DNA from 2 places in the Vagococcus penaei genome. Region 2 is predicted to be linked to the other one. Evidence: predicted binding sites of a transcription regulator. Region 2 holds the regulator's gene; the other holds the start of a gene.
The links. The regulator CtsR, encoded in region 2, represses protease genes until heat stress. The targets are predictions, from matches to a motif close to TTGGTCAAAAAAGGTCAAANA.
Positions count from the first base shown of each region.

Region 1: a site for CtsR is predicted at 5,161-5,181, ahead of clpB (ATP-dependent chaperone ClpB). Genes of this name have one in related genera too.

Region 1 covers NZ_CP019609.1:224,085-231,948, forward strand. The annotation lists gene xerC (tyrosine recombinase XerC) at 1-202, opposite strand, end outside; gene BW732_RS01035 (SGNH/GDSL hydrolase family protein) at 396-1,142, opposite strand; gene BW732_RS01040 (acyltransferase family protein) at 1,260-2,228, opposite strand; gene clpB (ATP-dependent chaperone ClpB) at 2,508-5,114, opposite strand; gene BW732_RS01050 (PHP domain-containing protein) at 5,445-6,227, shown strand; gene pepT (peptidase T) at 6,271-7,503, opposite strand; gene BW732_RS01060 (Nif3-like dinuclear metal center hexameric protein) at 7,535-7,864, opposite strand, start outside.
Region 2 covers NZ_CP019609.1:1,438,223-1,446,086, forward strand. The annotation lists gene BW732_RS06885 (Crp/Fnr family transcriptional regulator) at 1-602, shown strand, start outside; gene BW732_RS06890 (YfcC family protein) at 668-2,113, shown strand; gene argS (arginine--tRNA ligase) at 2,406-4,100, shown strand; gene BW732_RS06900 (CtsR family transcriptional regulator) at 4,422-4,799, shown strand; gene BW732_RS06905 (ATP-dependent Clp protease ATP-binding subunit) at 4,895-7,369, shown strand; gene BW732_RS06910 (C1 family peptidase) at 7,734-7,864, shown strand, end outside.

The DNA of each region.
Region 1 (7,864 bases), 1.2 Mb from region 2:
TCCGGCTAATTGAATTACGCTGGTAATGTTTATCATGCAGATAAGCTAAATAAACCCGGACATCTTGAGGTGTCACTGCTAGATAGTCATCATCACCAGTTGTTTCAAGGAAATCAAAAAAATGTGTTATGTCTTCCTCATAAGCATTACTTGTTAACACAGAGTACTGACGTTCAACAGATAAATAGCGCAAAAACTCCATTAAATAGTTCACTTTATTAAGCTCCTTGTTTGATTTTACACGAATAAATGTACCATATTTAGCTATTATTAACAATTGAATTGTCAGAATTTTATCATTTTTACCAACAAATGACACAATTTCTTCACAATTAAAAACAGTCTAAAGTTTCTACTAAAATAGTTAACTTTAGACTGCTTAATTATTATTTTACCTAATCATTACTTTCTAAAATTTCCTTGGCAATTAAAGCTGAAAAAGCCTGTGCGCCATCAGGTACTAAATGGACATTATCGACGTCGAACCATTCAGGATGATTGGCTGAGTAACTTTTCCAGTCAATCACATGTGCATTTCGATAACGTTTAGCTGTCTGCATTAACTCATCGTTCACAGTTTTTTGCCAAGGTCGCTCTACCATGGTATTCACAAAATAAACTTGTCGATCTTCTAGATACGACATGATGTCATCGATATCTTTACTTGAAAAAGACCCATTCGTCCCTAAAGAGATAACAACGACATCTCCCAATTTATTCTCTTGGGATAATTTTTTAAATACTTCTTCGCTATCTACTAGCTGGCGCCCAATTTCAGCATCGATTAATGCCTGTTTAAAAGTTGCTTGAAAATCAGGTGCAGCACTTAACAACACAGAATCACCCACTGCCGATACTTTTAATGTTTCAGCTTTTTTAACTTCCTCAGGTGTTAAAATTGTTGAAGCTGTTGTTGTAGAATCACTTGTCTGATTACTTTTTGATAACGATGAATCAGTTATTTTTTCACTTGTTTCCTGAGTTACTTTTTTTTCTTCAATTAATCGTTTATTGGTCTCTAATTTTTTTTGCAAAGCAACACTGCTATCTGCTCGACCTGATGGTGCAACCGCAAAAGCCGTTCCAAAACCTAAAAATAAACAAGAGACACTGGCAACTGCAACTTTACTCTTGAGAGACAATAAAGCTACTCTAAAATTTGTGAAATCCCACTTAAATTCCCTAGTCACAAAAACAGACACACGATAGGACAACTCGGATAACCCTAAAATAATCAATAACTGGATAACAAAATGAAGTCACTTATGACTGCCATCTAATCTTAATAATTCTTCATAGACAATCATAACAGGAAATTGCCATAGATAAATATCATAACTGCGTAATCCAATCCACTTAAACAAAGGATTAGTTAACGTTTGGTTAACACGTTCGAATTGAATCACAGACCACAATAGTACCGTACAGGCGATACTAAATAAGAACATTCCACCTTGATAAACAAATGCTGTATTATCATTAATCAACATAAAACTAGTAATAACTATAATTAAACTAGTCAAAAAAGCAATCATACCAGTTAGTTTCGGGATTTTTTTTATCCATTCTTGACAATCACGAAGCACTAAAGCTAATAAACCTCCTACTAAAATTGAAAATAATCTCGTGTCAGTCCCGTAATAGATACGATTAATATTTTCAGGAGTATATAGAAACCACATTAATGCCGCAGATAAAATCGTTCCAAGGCTTAAGGTCACCCATAATTTTCGATGGGAGCTATTTTTGTACATCAAAAGTGCTATTATGATTGGCCAAACAAGATAAAACTGACCTTCGATTGATAACGACCATAGATGAGTAAAAGCTGATTGATTCGAAAAACGATCAAAATAAGAAGAACCATTTATAATTTGCCACCAGTTGTTCACGTTAAAAATACTGCTAAGCGTAATGGCTCGATAATTCGTCAAAAAATGACGTGGCAATATTAAAGCAACTGTACCAAAAATCAAAAACAGCGTAATTAACGAAGGATAAATCCGCCTAATACGTTTCAAATAAAAACTCTTTAACGATATCTTACCACGCGTGTGCCATTGCTGTAATAAAATATCCGTCATTAAAAATCCAGAAATAACAAAAAATAAAGGCACACCTAAATAGCCACCTGGCATATTATCTGGTAACAGATGATATAAGATGACACCTATCACAGCAATCGAACGAAGACCATCGATTCCTGTAATGTACTTTCTTTTCCCCACAGACAACACACAACTTTCATTCAAAATACGTCTATATCATATATTAAATTAGTTTAACAAATATTTCAAGAATATTTATTCGTTTTTCACTATCTAATACAGTTAACACAATTATTTTGAATTTTTTATGACCTTTTTATGCATTTACTTAACATTTAAGATTTTCTTAATCAATTTCACTAATTTATATATTACACAAATATTACAAAAAAGAATATAACGTGGTAATTCCTTTACAAAAAAGTCGTCAACTAATCATTAGCTGACGACTTATAGAATTTAATTTTCGGGCAATAACTCAGTTTTAAATTGTAATTGATTATCTAAAATAGTAATAACAACTTTAGACTTAGGTAAAATTTTTCCACCAACAATTTCTTTAGCTAGAGGCGTTTCAACATTCTTAGTAATATAGCGTTTCAATGGTCGTGCGCCATAGATTGGATCATACGCTTGTTCTGCTATCCAGCTTTTAGCTTCTTCAGAAATTTCTAGATAAATATCTTGATGCTCTAAACGACGTTCTAAATCTTTAGTCATTTTCACAATAATTTCTTTCACATTCGCTAAACTTAACGGTGTAAAGATAATCGTATCATCAATCCGATTTAAAAATTCAGGTTTGAAATGACCTTTCAATAAATCTAAAACGGTATTTTCCACTTCAGTAGGAATTGTTCCATCATCAGTCACACCTTCTAATAAAAATTGTGAGCCAATATTACTTGTCATAATCATAACTGTGTTTTTAAAATCAACAACACGGCCTTTAGAATCAGTCAATCGGCCATCATCAAGTACTTGAAGTAAAATATTAAAAACGTCCGGATGTGCTTTCTCAATTTCATCTAGTAAAACAATGGTATATGGGCTACGACGAACTGCTTCTGTCAGCTGACCACCTTCCTCATAACCAACATAGCCAGGAGGAGCTCCTACTAAACGGGACACACTATGTTTTTCCATATACTCACTCATGTCAATTCGGACCATATGTTCTTCTGAATCAAATAATTCTTCTGCCAGAGCTTTAGCCAGTTCTGTTTTACCAACACCTGTTGGACCTAAGAATAGAAATGAACCTAATGGACGATTTGGATCTTGCAATCCAGCTCGTGAGCGGATCACAGCATCAGACACAGCATCGACTGCTTCATCTTGTCCAATTACGCGTTTATGTAATGTCGCATTCAAACGTAAGATTTTTTCACGTTCACCTTCTTCTAACTTCGTCACAGGAATACCAGTTAAACGACCTACGACCACAGCAATCTCTTTTTCTGTCACTGATTCTTGAACTAGTTTAGAGTCATCCGTATCTACAGTTGCTTCTAACTCTTCTAATTCTTTTTGAAGTTTAGGCAATGTTCCGTGTCGTAAGACGGCAGCTTCCTCTAAGTCATAGTTGCTTTCAGCATTTTCTAATTGTGTTTTCACACGATCAATTTCAGCACGTTTTTCATTAAGTTTATTAAAGCCTTCTTTTTCAGTTTCCCACTGCATTTTTAATGTGTTGGCTTCTTCGCGTAATTCTGACAATTCTTCTTGTAAGATACCTAAACGTTTTTTACTCGCATCATCGTCTTCTTTTTTTAGCGCTGCTTCTTCAATCTCTAACTGCATCAAACGACGAGTAACCTGATCTAATTCTGTCGGCATTGAGTTCATTTCCACTCGAATCGTTGCACAAGCTTCATCAACTAAATCAATGGCTTTATCTGGCAAGAAACGATCGGTAATGTAACGATTAGAAAGTGTCGCTGCGGATACTAGCGCATTATCATGGATATTAACACCATGATGAATTTCAAAACGCTCTTTCAAGCCGCGTAGAATACTAATTGTATCTTCAACAGTCGGCTCTTTGACTAATACTTTTTGGAAACGTCGTTCAAGAGCTTTGTCTTTTTCCATATTTTCACGATACTCATCTAATGTTGTCGCCCCAATACAATGTAACTCACCACGTGCTAACATCGGTTTCAATAAGTTTCCAGCGTCCATGCTGCCCTCTGTTTTACCAGCACCAACGATTGTATGAATCTCGTCAATGAATAAGATAATACGACCGTCACTTTTTTTAACTTCTTTTAGTACAGCTTTTAAACGCTCTTCAAACTCTCCGCGGAATTTAGCTCCAGCAATTAATGCACCCATATCTAAAGAGAAAATTGTTTTATCTTTTAAATTTTCTGGGACATCTTTTTTGACAATTCTTTGTGCCAATCCCTCAACAATGGCCGTTTTACCTACACCTGGCTCACCAATTAATACCGGATTATTTTTCGTTTTACGTGATAAAATTCGCACCACATCGCGAATCTCTTCATCGCGGCCAATAACAGGATCTTGTTTTCCTTGACGAACAGCTTCCACAAGATCAATTCCATATTTAGACAATGCTTCATATTGCTCTTCTTGATTCTGGCTAGTCACACGTTCTCCTCCTCTCATCTCTTTCACTCGTTCACTAATCCCTTGTTCAGTAACACCATGACTCAAAAGATATTTCGTTAAGGCATAATTTTTTAGTTTAAACAAAGCAAGTACAATCACTTCAGTTGATAAGTACTCATCTTGAAATGTTTCTCTAATTTTATCTGCTTCTTGTAATAGATTAAATAAATTTTGGCTTAGACTTTGACCATATTGAACATTACCGCCATTAACTTGGGGTAATTTATCAATTTCTTGATCAATGATAAGATCAAATTGCATGATATCTAATCCAGCGTCAGTATACAAATTACGGGCAAAATGATTTGGTTGCATAAATATCTTCCATAGATGCGCAATATCGATTTCTTGCTGATGTCTAGTCACAGCAATTTGTTGTGCTTCAGCGATTGCTTGCTGCATGGTTGTTGTCATTTTTTCAATATTCATATGGTAACCTCCCTTGATTTCCAACTTACAAAATAATTATATTACTTTGGTCAAAATAAGTCAAACAATATACTCACTAACTAAAACGTTATTTAACAAAATATTTTCACTCCTTATTACATTATACGTTGTTTTTTTAAAAAATAAAGTTGTACCTAGCTCAAAGAGGAGTAATTACCCTTAAAATCTAAACAATCACAAAATACTTACCTGTATCCTGTATGTGAGAAGTAAAAATTTTTATGACTAAATGTAAATTATCATTTTTTCAGCACTATTTTTTTAATCAGTGGTACACTATTAGTATCTAACTAAAAGGAGTGGTTTCCGATTAAGTACTATGATCAGCATTTGCACACGCATCACTCATTTGATTCACAAGAATCGTTTGAACATTATCTTAATACCTATCAACCAGATTATTTTGTATCTACGGAACATTTGGATTTTGATAATCCATATACTGGCGGAAAGGATAGTATTCCTGATTATTTAGCTTATCAAAGTGAGATAGCTCAACTCACACAAAACTATTCAACAACTATCCTTAAAGGAATTGAAGTAGGCTATGTTGATACTCATCACGACCGAATAGCCCGATTCTTAACACCAAAACATTATGATGTGATTCTTTTAAGTGTCCATCAAGATGGTGATATTGATTATATGGATGATTGCGTAAAGAAACTCAATCCACAGGACTTAATTATTGATTATTACTCTCGCATGATTAATGCTGTTAAATCAACAGATTTTGCCAATATCTTAACACATTTTGATTATGGTATGCGACGAATCTCATTATCAGTTGAAAATTTTAAAGAAATGGCCGAACCATTATTGATTGAATTATTTAATGAAGTCATCAAAAAGCAACTGGCTTTCGAATTGAACGCTAAAAGCTTTATCAAATATAATAATCGCGCACTGTACGAATACGCTGTCCCTTTGTATCAATCATTAGGCGGCAAGCTATTCACACTAGGATCTGACGCCCATAAGGCCGAAGATTATCAGCTTGGCTTTGATGAGATGGCACAATTTTTACGTGACTTAGGCGTGACTGAACTAGCAACTTATCAAAACCAACAATTAAAAATGGTTCCACTATGACAAAAACACATCAACTGTACTTAGTTGATGTGTTTTTACTTTATTATTTTTGAGTATTTAAACGGGCAATTTCAACAATTAATGATGTTGCTTTTTCCATACTTTCTACAGCAACAAATTCAAATCGTCCATGCATATTTTCTCCACCAGCAAAAATATTAGGCGTTGGTAAGCCCATAAAGGAAATTTTAGACCCATCAGTCCCACCACGAACTGGCTCAATAATTGGCTCGATACCTAAATTAAGCATCGCTTCTTTAACCAATTCAATGATTGACATATCTTTTTCAATTACTTCTCGCATATTATAATATTGATCAGTGATCTCTAAAACTAGACGATCTTGACCAAATTCAGCATTCATTTTTTTCGCAATCTCTACTAATTTTTGTTTGCGATTTTCAAATGATTCACGGTGATGATCGCGAATGATGTAAGTCATTTCAGCTGCATCAGGTACACCCGTAAAATGATATAAGTGGTAAAATCCTTGACGTTCATCCGTTTTTTCAGGGACTTCTTCAGAGGGTAATTGATTGTGGAAATCAATACCAACTTGCAATGCATTAATCATCGTATCTTTAGCAGTACCAGGATGGACATTTTTCCCTTCAATTTTTAATTCCGCTTGCGCCGCATTAAACGTTTCATACTGCAATTCACCAACTGGACCACCATCCATTGTATAAGCAAAATCAACTGGAAATTCCGAAACCTCGAATTTATCCGCTCCAACACCGATTTCTTCATCCGGACCAAAGGCAACCATAATTTTCCCATGTTTAATCTCAGGATGGGCAATCAAATGTTCCATTGCTGTCATAATTTCAGCAATGCCAGATTTATCATCTGACCCAAGCAGCGTCTGTCCATCCGTTGTAATCAACGTTTGTCCCACATAGTTAGTTAAATTCGGAAACTCAGCTACCGATAATTCATACTTGCCATCTTTTCCTAAAGGGATGGTTGACTGGCCATCATAATTTTCAATGATTTGCGGTTGGACGTTTTTTGCGTTGAAATCAGCTGTATCCATGTGCGCAATAAACCCAATACTTCTCACATCATGTTTAACATTGCTTGGTAGAGTTGCTATCACAAAACCATTTTTTTCATTATAAAAAACATCTGACATACCGATAGTAGTTAATTCTTTTTCCAATTCTTTAGCAAAGGCAACTTGCGTAGGTGTCGACGGTGTAGTTTGACTGGCTGCATCCGAGCGAGTTTCTGTTTTCACATAACCTAAAAAACGATTGACTAAATTTTTATACATAATAATTTTCTCCTATTCTTAATATACTTTATTATTTAAATATAAAAGGATTCGTATTTGTCTGACTGACAATAAAATCAACATCCCAGTTCTCAGTTTTTTTCCATTGATTAAAAAGCGTTACAAACTGTTCTTTACAAACTTCTTCAATATAATGTCCCGGATCTATAACAGTTAACTTTTCTTCAATCATATCGTGTGCAGTATGATAATAGACATCTCCGGTAATATAAACATCTGCTTTTTTAGCTAAAGCATCATGGTAAAATTTTTCTCCACTGCCACCACAAATTGCTACTCGAGAAATCATTTTAGTCTCACGATCAGTTACAACACGCAAACCAGTTAATCCAAAGACTTC
Region 2 (7,864 bases):
TCCGAAGTTATAAAAAAGGTCAAGTACTATTTGATCCAGGCGATACAATTAATGCAGTCTATTTTTTGAAATCAGGTGTAATACGACTAGAAAAAACTGACCCTACATGCACTTTTTTTTATTTGCATTATATAAAATCAAAGCAACTATTTCCTAGAGTGGGATTATTTACGGATAAGCACCATTTTTACTCAGCTATTGCACATACTGATATTGAAGTAATATCAATACCTATAGACATTTTCTCGGATATTTTAAGTAATAACAGTTATCAACTGAAATACTGGATTACCAAGCAGTCTGAAATGTTAAAATTACAAATTATAAAAATTCAAAAAGGGACATTAAATAATGCTGATACCCGTGTAACAGCTACGCTAGCATTGCTATGTAAAGAGTTAGGTGAAAAACAGTACCCACGTGGTAATGTAACAATTCCTTGTCCTGTCACTATTAATCAAATTTCACAGGCTAGCGGTACAACTCGTGAAACGACAAGCACAATTATTAAAAAATTGATTAAAGAGAAAAGAATAACCTATAGTCACAAATATTTAAACTTTTTAGACGCTAAATATTTTACCGATTTTTTGGTTGATTAAGTTTCCTAAAAAATTTTAAATGAAAGGAGTAGTATAATAATTTTAAATTATTATACACTAACGTTATGGCTAAAGAAAAGAAAAAAAGGAGAGAACTGTCCTCCTTTAGTATATTATTCATTATTATTATTGTATTAGGTATTATTACCAAATTATTGAATGGTCAGAGTTTTACACCACAAGATATTGATGGAACCATGGTTGATCATGTGGTAGGAGCTCATTTATATGACATCGTTATGGCGCCATTTAATGGCTTTAAAGATGCTATTGATATTAGTATATTTATCTTAGTGTTAGGTGGTTTTTTAAATCTAGTGACACAAACGGGTGCATTAGAAGCAGGTATTCAGCACGTTGTAAAAAAATTAAAAGGCAATGAATTAATGATTATCGCTATTTTAATGTTTTTATTCTCAATTGGTGGCTCAACTTATGGAATGTCAGAAGAAACCATTCCGTTCTATAGTTTATTAGCAGTAACGATGGTTGCTGCTGGCTTTGATACGATTGTTACTATTGGAACAGTTCTATTAGGTTCTGGTGCTGGGGTAATTGGTTCAACGGTTAACCCATTTTCAACAGGGGTAGCTATGGATGCTTTAAATGGAATTGGTATTAAACCAAATGCAGTTATCATTATTGCAGTTGGTGGTGTTATTTGGTTTACGACAACAATGTATTGTATCTACGTCGTAATGAGTTATGCTAAGAAAGTTAAAGCGGATCGTGGCTCAACGATTTTATCCTTACAAGAACAAAAAGATATGGATGAAGAATTTTTAAAAGATGATTCAAAAGAAATACCGTTTACAAAAAAACATAAAATTATTTTATCATTGTTTGCTTTCTGTTTCTTAGTTATGATTGTTTCTTTGATTCCTTGGGGAGAATTTGGTGTAACAATTTTTAATAACTGGACAGCATTTTTAACAGGTAATAGTTTTGGTGATTGGTATTTTGGTGACTTAGCAATGTGGTTCTTTATCATGGGATTAGCTATCGCTATTGTGAACCGTTTCTCAGAAAAAGAAATTGTTAGTACATTTATTCAAGGTTCTTCTGATATGCTATCAGTTGTATTAATTATTGTTGTGGCACGTGGGGCATCCTCTTTAATGTCGACAACACATCTAGATTTGTATATTTTAGATAAAGCAGCATCACTGTTAGGTACACTATCACCAATTCTCTTTGTAATTGGCGCGTATATACTGTATTTATTATTATCATTCCTAATACCATCAACATCCGGATTAGCTTATGTGTCTATACCAGTAATGGGAGCGCTTGCACAAAAAGTAGGTATGAGTCCAGATGTAATGGTTATGATTTTTGCTTCTGGTTGTGGTTTAGTTAACTTAGTAACACCAACATCTGGAGTAGTCATGGGAGGGTTACAAATTACAAAAGTTAATTACTCAACATGGACAAAATTTATGATGAAACCGTTAATTGTAATTGGTGTGATGAACGTAATTATTTTAATTGTATCAATGTTGCTAGTTTAAACTAGCAACTAAGTGAGTCTTTTGGTATAATGCTAGTAATAGATTAAGTACTTATTTGATACTAATTATTGATAAAGCGATTTTGGGATAGTGAAAGCCAAGACAATACAAATAGGGAAGCGCAACTATCGATTATTCATATAAACATTTAAATGACAAGTGGCTGTTTTACAGCAAAAAGAGTGGCACCGCGGATATATAATTCGTCTCTTATTATTTTTATTAGGAAAATAATAAGAGGCGGATTTTTTAGTATCATTAAATTAATTAAAAACATAAAGGAGAATACAGTATGGATTATAAAAAACAAATAGCAGAAGATTTACATCACATTCTAGGGGAGTCACTAAGTTATGAAGAAATTTATAGTTTACTAGAAGTGCCTAAACTAAGCGCTAATGGTGATTTTTCTTTCCCAACTTTTTCATTAGCAAAACTATATCGTAAAGCCCCAAATATGATTGCTGAAGAGTTGTCTGAAAAAATAGCAACTAAACATTATGAAAAAGTTGCACCAGCTGGTGGTTACTTGAATTTCTTTTTAGAAAAAGGTCCTGTTGTTAATGAAGTTTTAAATGTTATCATGACTGAAAAAGAGCATTATGGTGATAGTAATGAAGGGAACAATAAAAATGTACCAATTGATTTATCTTCCCCAAATATCGCTAAACCAATCTCAATGGGACACTTACGTTCGACTGTTATTGGAAATTCTATTTCGGAAATTTATAGTAAAATTGGTTATTCACCCATTAAAATCAATTATATTGGTGACTGGGGAACTCAATTTGGTAAACTAATTGTTGGCTATAAAAAATGGGGTAGTGAAGAAGCCGTTAAAGCTAATCCAATTCAAGAGTTACTAAAATTATACGTACAATTCCATGAAGAAGCAGAAGAAGATCCCGAATTAGAAGTACAAGGTCGTGAATGGTTTAAAAAATTAGAAGACGGCGATGAAGAAGCAGTTGCATTATGGGAATGGTTTAGATCAGAATCATTAAGCGAATTCCAACGTATCTACGATATGCTGGGTATTACGTTTGATTCATATAATGGTGAATCATTCTACAACGATAAAATGGATCGCGTAATTGATTTATTAGAAGAGAAAAATTTATTGAAACCAGACAAAGGTGCAGACATTGTTGATTTAGAAAAATATGACTTAAACCCGGCTTTAATTCGTAAGTCAGATGGAGCAACACTTTACTTAACTCGTGATTTAGCATCAGCTTTGTATCGAATTGAAAACTATGATTTTGTTCAAGCTTTATACGTGGTTGGTAATGAACAATCGATTCATTTCAAACAATTAAAAGCTGTTTTAACAGAAATGGGCTATGATTGGGCAAAAAATATTCACCATATTCCTTTTGGCTTAATTACGCAAGGTGGGAAAAAATTATCAACGCGTAAGGGGAAAGTTGTTTTACTTGAAGAAGTTCTGAATGAAGCCGTGGATTCAATTAGACAACAAATTGAAGAGAAAAATCCTGATTTAGAAAATAAAGATGAAGTCGCACACCAAGTCGGAATTGGTTCTGTTATTTTCCATGATTTAAAAAATGATCGTATGAATTCATTTGATTTTAATTTGGAAGATGTAATTCAATTTGAAGGTGAAACTGGCCCTTACGTTCAGTATACTCGTTCACGTTGTGAGAGTATTTTAAGAAAATCTGATTGGCACAATGATGGTAAGAAAGAAGTGTTAACTTTAAATGATCCTGATTCATGGGAAGTTGTAAAAAGTTTAAATAATTTCCCAAGTAAGGTTGAAGAAGCTGCAGTAAAATATGAGCCATCAGTCATCGCAAAATATGTTATTGATTTATCGCAAAAATTCAATAAATATTATTCAAAACATAAAATCCTAGTTGATGATGATCAAAAAGAGGCACGTTTAGCATTAGTCTATTCAGTATCTGTAGTTATTAAAGAAAGTTTAAGACTATTAGGTATCCAATCACCAGATATGATGTAATAGAATTTTATTGTATTTTGAACTGATAGTTTTTACTAATTGAATAGTTTGATTTATGACGGGAGCTTTAGTTAGCTCTCGTCATATTTTTTCGTAAATTTTAGCTTAATTGCGTATATTATTAAAAGTGATTAAATTATTAAGACTAGGGAAAGTTCTAATCTTTTTATTTGAATAAAGCTTTTAAACGTTTTACACTAGTACCTAATCGCTAGTTATAAGACCTTGCGCATAATTCATTTAATTGATCGAAATACTATCAACTTGTTGACTAATTCTGATATAATTAAGGTCAGATATAGTCAATAAGGTGGTGCAATAATGAATAATCGAAATATGTCTGATATGATTGAGTCGTATTTAAAAAAGATATTAGAAGCATCGGATCAGATTGAGATTCGACGCTCTGAAATTGCCGAGCGCTTTGAGTGTGTACCTTCGCAAATTAATTATGTCATTAATACTCGTTTCACTATTCCTAAAGGATATAAAGTAGAAAGTAAGCGTGGTGGTGGTGGCTATATTCGGATTTTTAAAATCGAATTGTTAGCGAACAGTGATGATTTAACAGATTTTACAACTTTAGTTGGTTCAGAGCTAACTGAAAGTGATGCAAGGGCGCTATTAGATCAGTTGGCGATTCATGAATGGATTAGTCCACGAGAAAAACAAATTTTTTTCTGTATTATTAAATTCTAAAGGATTATTAGCATTAGATAATAGTAGCTTTTTAAGGGCTCAAATGATGCTTGAATTATTGGAACATTTAAGATATGAAGATAGGAGTGAACCGGATGAGAGATGAATTATTTACGCAACGTGTGAGAGACGTTTTATCATATGCACAGGAATGTGCCCGTTTGACTAAACAAGATATGGTTGGAACCGAACATATCTTATATGGTTTAGCGAAAGAAAAAAAAGGTATTGCTAGTAAAGTTTTAAGTTTATTTGATTTAGATGATGAACGAATTTTGGATATGATTTTTGAAGACATTCCATATAGCTCTGATGAGCAACCTGAAATTCCGGAAAATCAGTTAGTTCCTTATTCGCCACGTGCTAGACAAATTTTAAAATTTGCTGAAGATGAATCCAAAAAATTAGATGCTACAGGCATAGGAACGGAACATATTTTATTAGCTATGTTGAATAATGAAATTATTTCGGCAACACAATTATTAGTTACAGAAGGCTTATTTATTCCAAGTGTTAAAAGTGAGTTGCTAAGACGGATCGGCATGACTAATGATGGCTCGTCTATGGCTAAAAAACGCCCTAAAAAAGAGGCTAATAGTGATGAGCAAACACCAATGCTTAATTCTCTAGCACGTGATATGACAGAGATGGCTCGGAGACAAAAATTGGATCCCGTAGTCGGTCGTGAAATTGAAGTCGAACGGTTATTACAAGTCTTATCACGTCGAACTAAAAACAATCCTGTCTTAGTTGGTGAACCTGGTGTCGGTAAAACGGCAATTGTTGAAGGTCTCGCTCAAAAAATTGTCTCAGGTGAAGTACCACAAGACATGTTAAACAAACGTTTAATGATGTTAGATATGGGCACAGTTATCGCTGGTACTAAATACCGTGGTGAATTTGAAGGTCGTATGAAAAAAATGATTGATGAAATTCGTACTGAAGGTAATATTATTTTATTCATTGATGAATTACATACGATGATTGGTGCTGGTGGTGCTGAAGGAGCAATTGATGCATCTAATATTATGAAACCTGCCTTGGCGCGTGGTGAATTACAAACAATTGGAGCAACAACGCTCAATGAATACCAAAAATATATTGAAAAAGATGCTGCTTTAGAACGACGGTTTGCTAAAATATTAGTTGAAGAACCCACAACTGAAGAAACAGCAACCATGTTACAGGGGTTACGTCAGCGCTATGAACGATTCCATAATGTTGAAATTACAGATGAGGCAATTGGAGCAGCTGTTCAACTATCTCATCGTTATATCACTGAACGACAATTACCTGACAAGGCAATTGACTTGATCGATGAGGCGGCAGCCCGTGCAAAATTACGTATGGCTAATCAAGGGACACCATTTTCTGAGCAAGAAAAAGTTGTTCAACAATTACTGATAGAAAAAGAAGAAGCAATTAAACAACTAGATTTTGAAAAGGCACAAAAGATACGTCGTCAAGAAAAAACAGCAATCGATAAGCTAGATAAATTAGTCGCAAAACAAGAAGCCCAAAATAATGGTTATTTGACGCAAGTGACTGATGCTGATATTGCACATGTTGTGTCACAATGGACTGGTGTGCCGTTACGAGAAGTTGAGAAAACCGAAAGCACACGGTTGTTGGACTTAGAATCTGTTCTACATCAGCGTGTCGTTGGTCAAGATGAGGCAGTTACTGCGGTATCTAAAGCTATTCGTCGATCACGTAGTGGATTGAAAGATCCAAAACGTCCAATTGGTTCGTTTATGTTCTTAGGCCCAACCGGTGTTGGTAAAACAGAATTGGCCAAAACTTTGGCAGCTGAAATGTTTGGTTCTGAAGATGCTTTGATTCGAGTTGATATGTCTGAATTTATGGAAAAACATAGTACCAGTCGTTTAGTTGGTTCGCCTCCTGGTTACGTTGGACATGACGAGGGTGGTCAATTGACTGAAAAAATTCGTCAAAGACCATATTCTGTTATCTTATTTGATGAGATTGAAAAAGCTCATCCAGATGTGTTCAACGTGTTATTGCAAGTTCTGGATGATGGTCATTTGACTGATTCTAAGGGTCGTAAAGTTGATTTTAAAAATACTGTATTAGTTATGACATCTAACATTGGAGCGACAGCTTTACGTGACGAAAAAACAGTTGGTTTTGGTTCAACTGATGCGAAACACAATTATGACACAATGAAACGTCGTATCCTAGAGGAATTAAAGAAAGCTTTCCGCCCAGAGTTTTTAAATCGTGTGGATGAATCAGTAGTCTTCCATCCATTAACAAAAGAAAATATTCATGATATCGTAAAAATTATGAGTCGTTCAATTGTAGATCGCTTAGCGGAACAACAAATTACGTTGAAATTAACAGCCAGTGCAATTGACGTGATTAGCAAAGAAGGTTTTGATCCTGAATATGGTGCTCGTCCAATCCGTCGTGCGCTTCAAAAAGAAATTGAAGATCGTTTAAGTGAAGCGTTGTTGACAGGTGAAATTCAACAGGGCGATACGGTAACTTTAGGTGCTAAAAAAGGTGAAATTTATTATAAAACGAAAAAAGAAGTTGTTATGAATTAGTTTTATCAACTAGTATAATTGTAAAAAATAAAACCCTAGAAGTATATATATTTCTAGGGTTTTTTTGTATTTAAAAATAGAAAAAAATCTGTTAATTTTATTTAAATACATAATATGGGTATTTAATTGTTTTTAAATTAATTTAAAAAACAATTAATTTAAATTTGACCTTTATTTTATTTATGTTATATTATGTTTATTAGAGTACTTGATAGATTCAAATATTATTAGATTTGTGTCAATAATCTCAACTCAATTTTATTCAGTAGAGAGATATTGTGATGGAATTATCGCTTATTCACAACTATCATTACCTTGTTTTATGCATTTTTTAAAATATAAAAAGATGAAAGAAGAGATGATTATGAAAACATTAACAAAGAAAATGATTCAAGACATGCAATTAAAGTTTGAAGAGTCTAAAAAGAATCGTGTGGCACAACATGCCGTTACAACTAATGGAGTGTCTAAGTCTGCACAGGATATTCAGTCAAT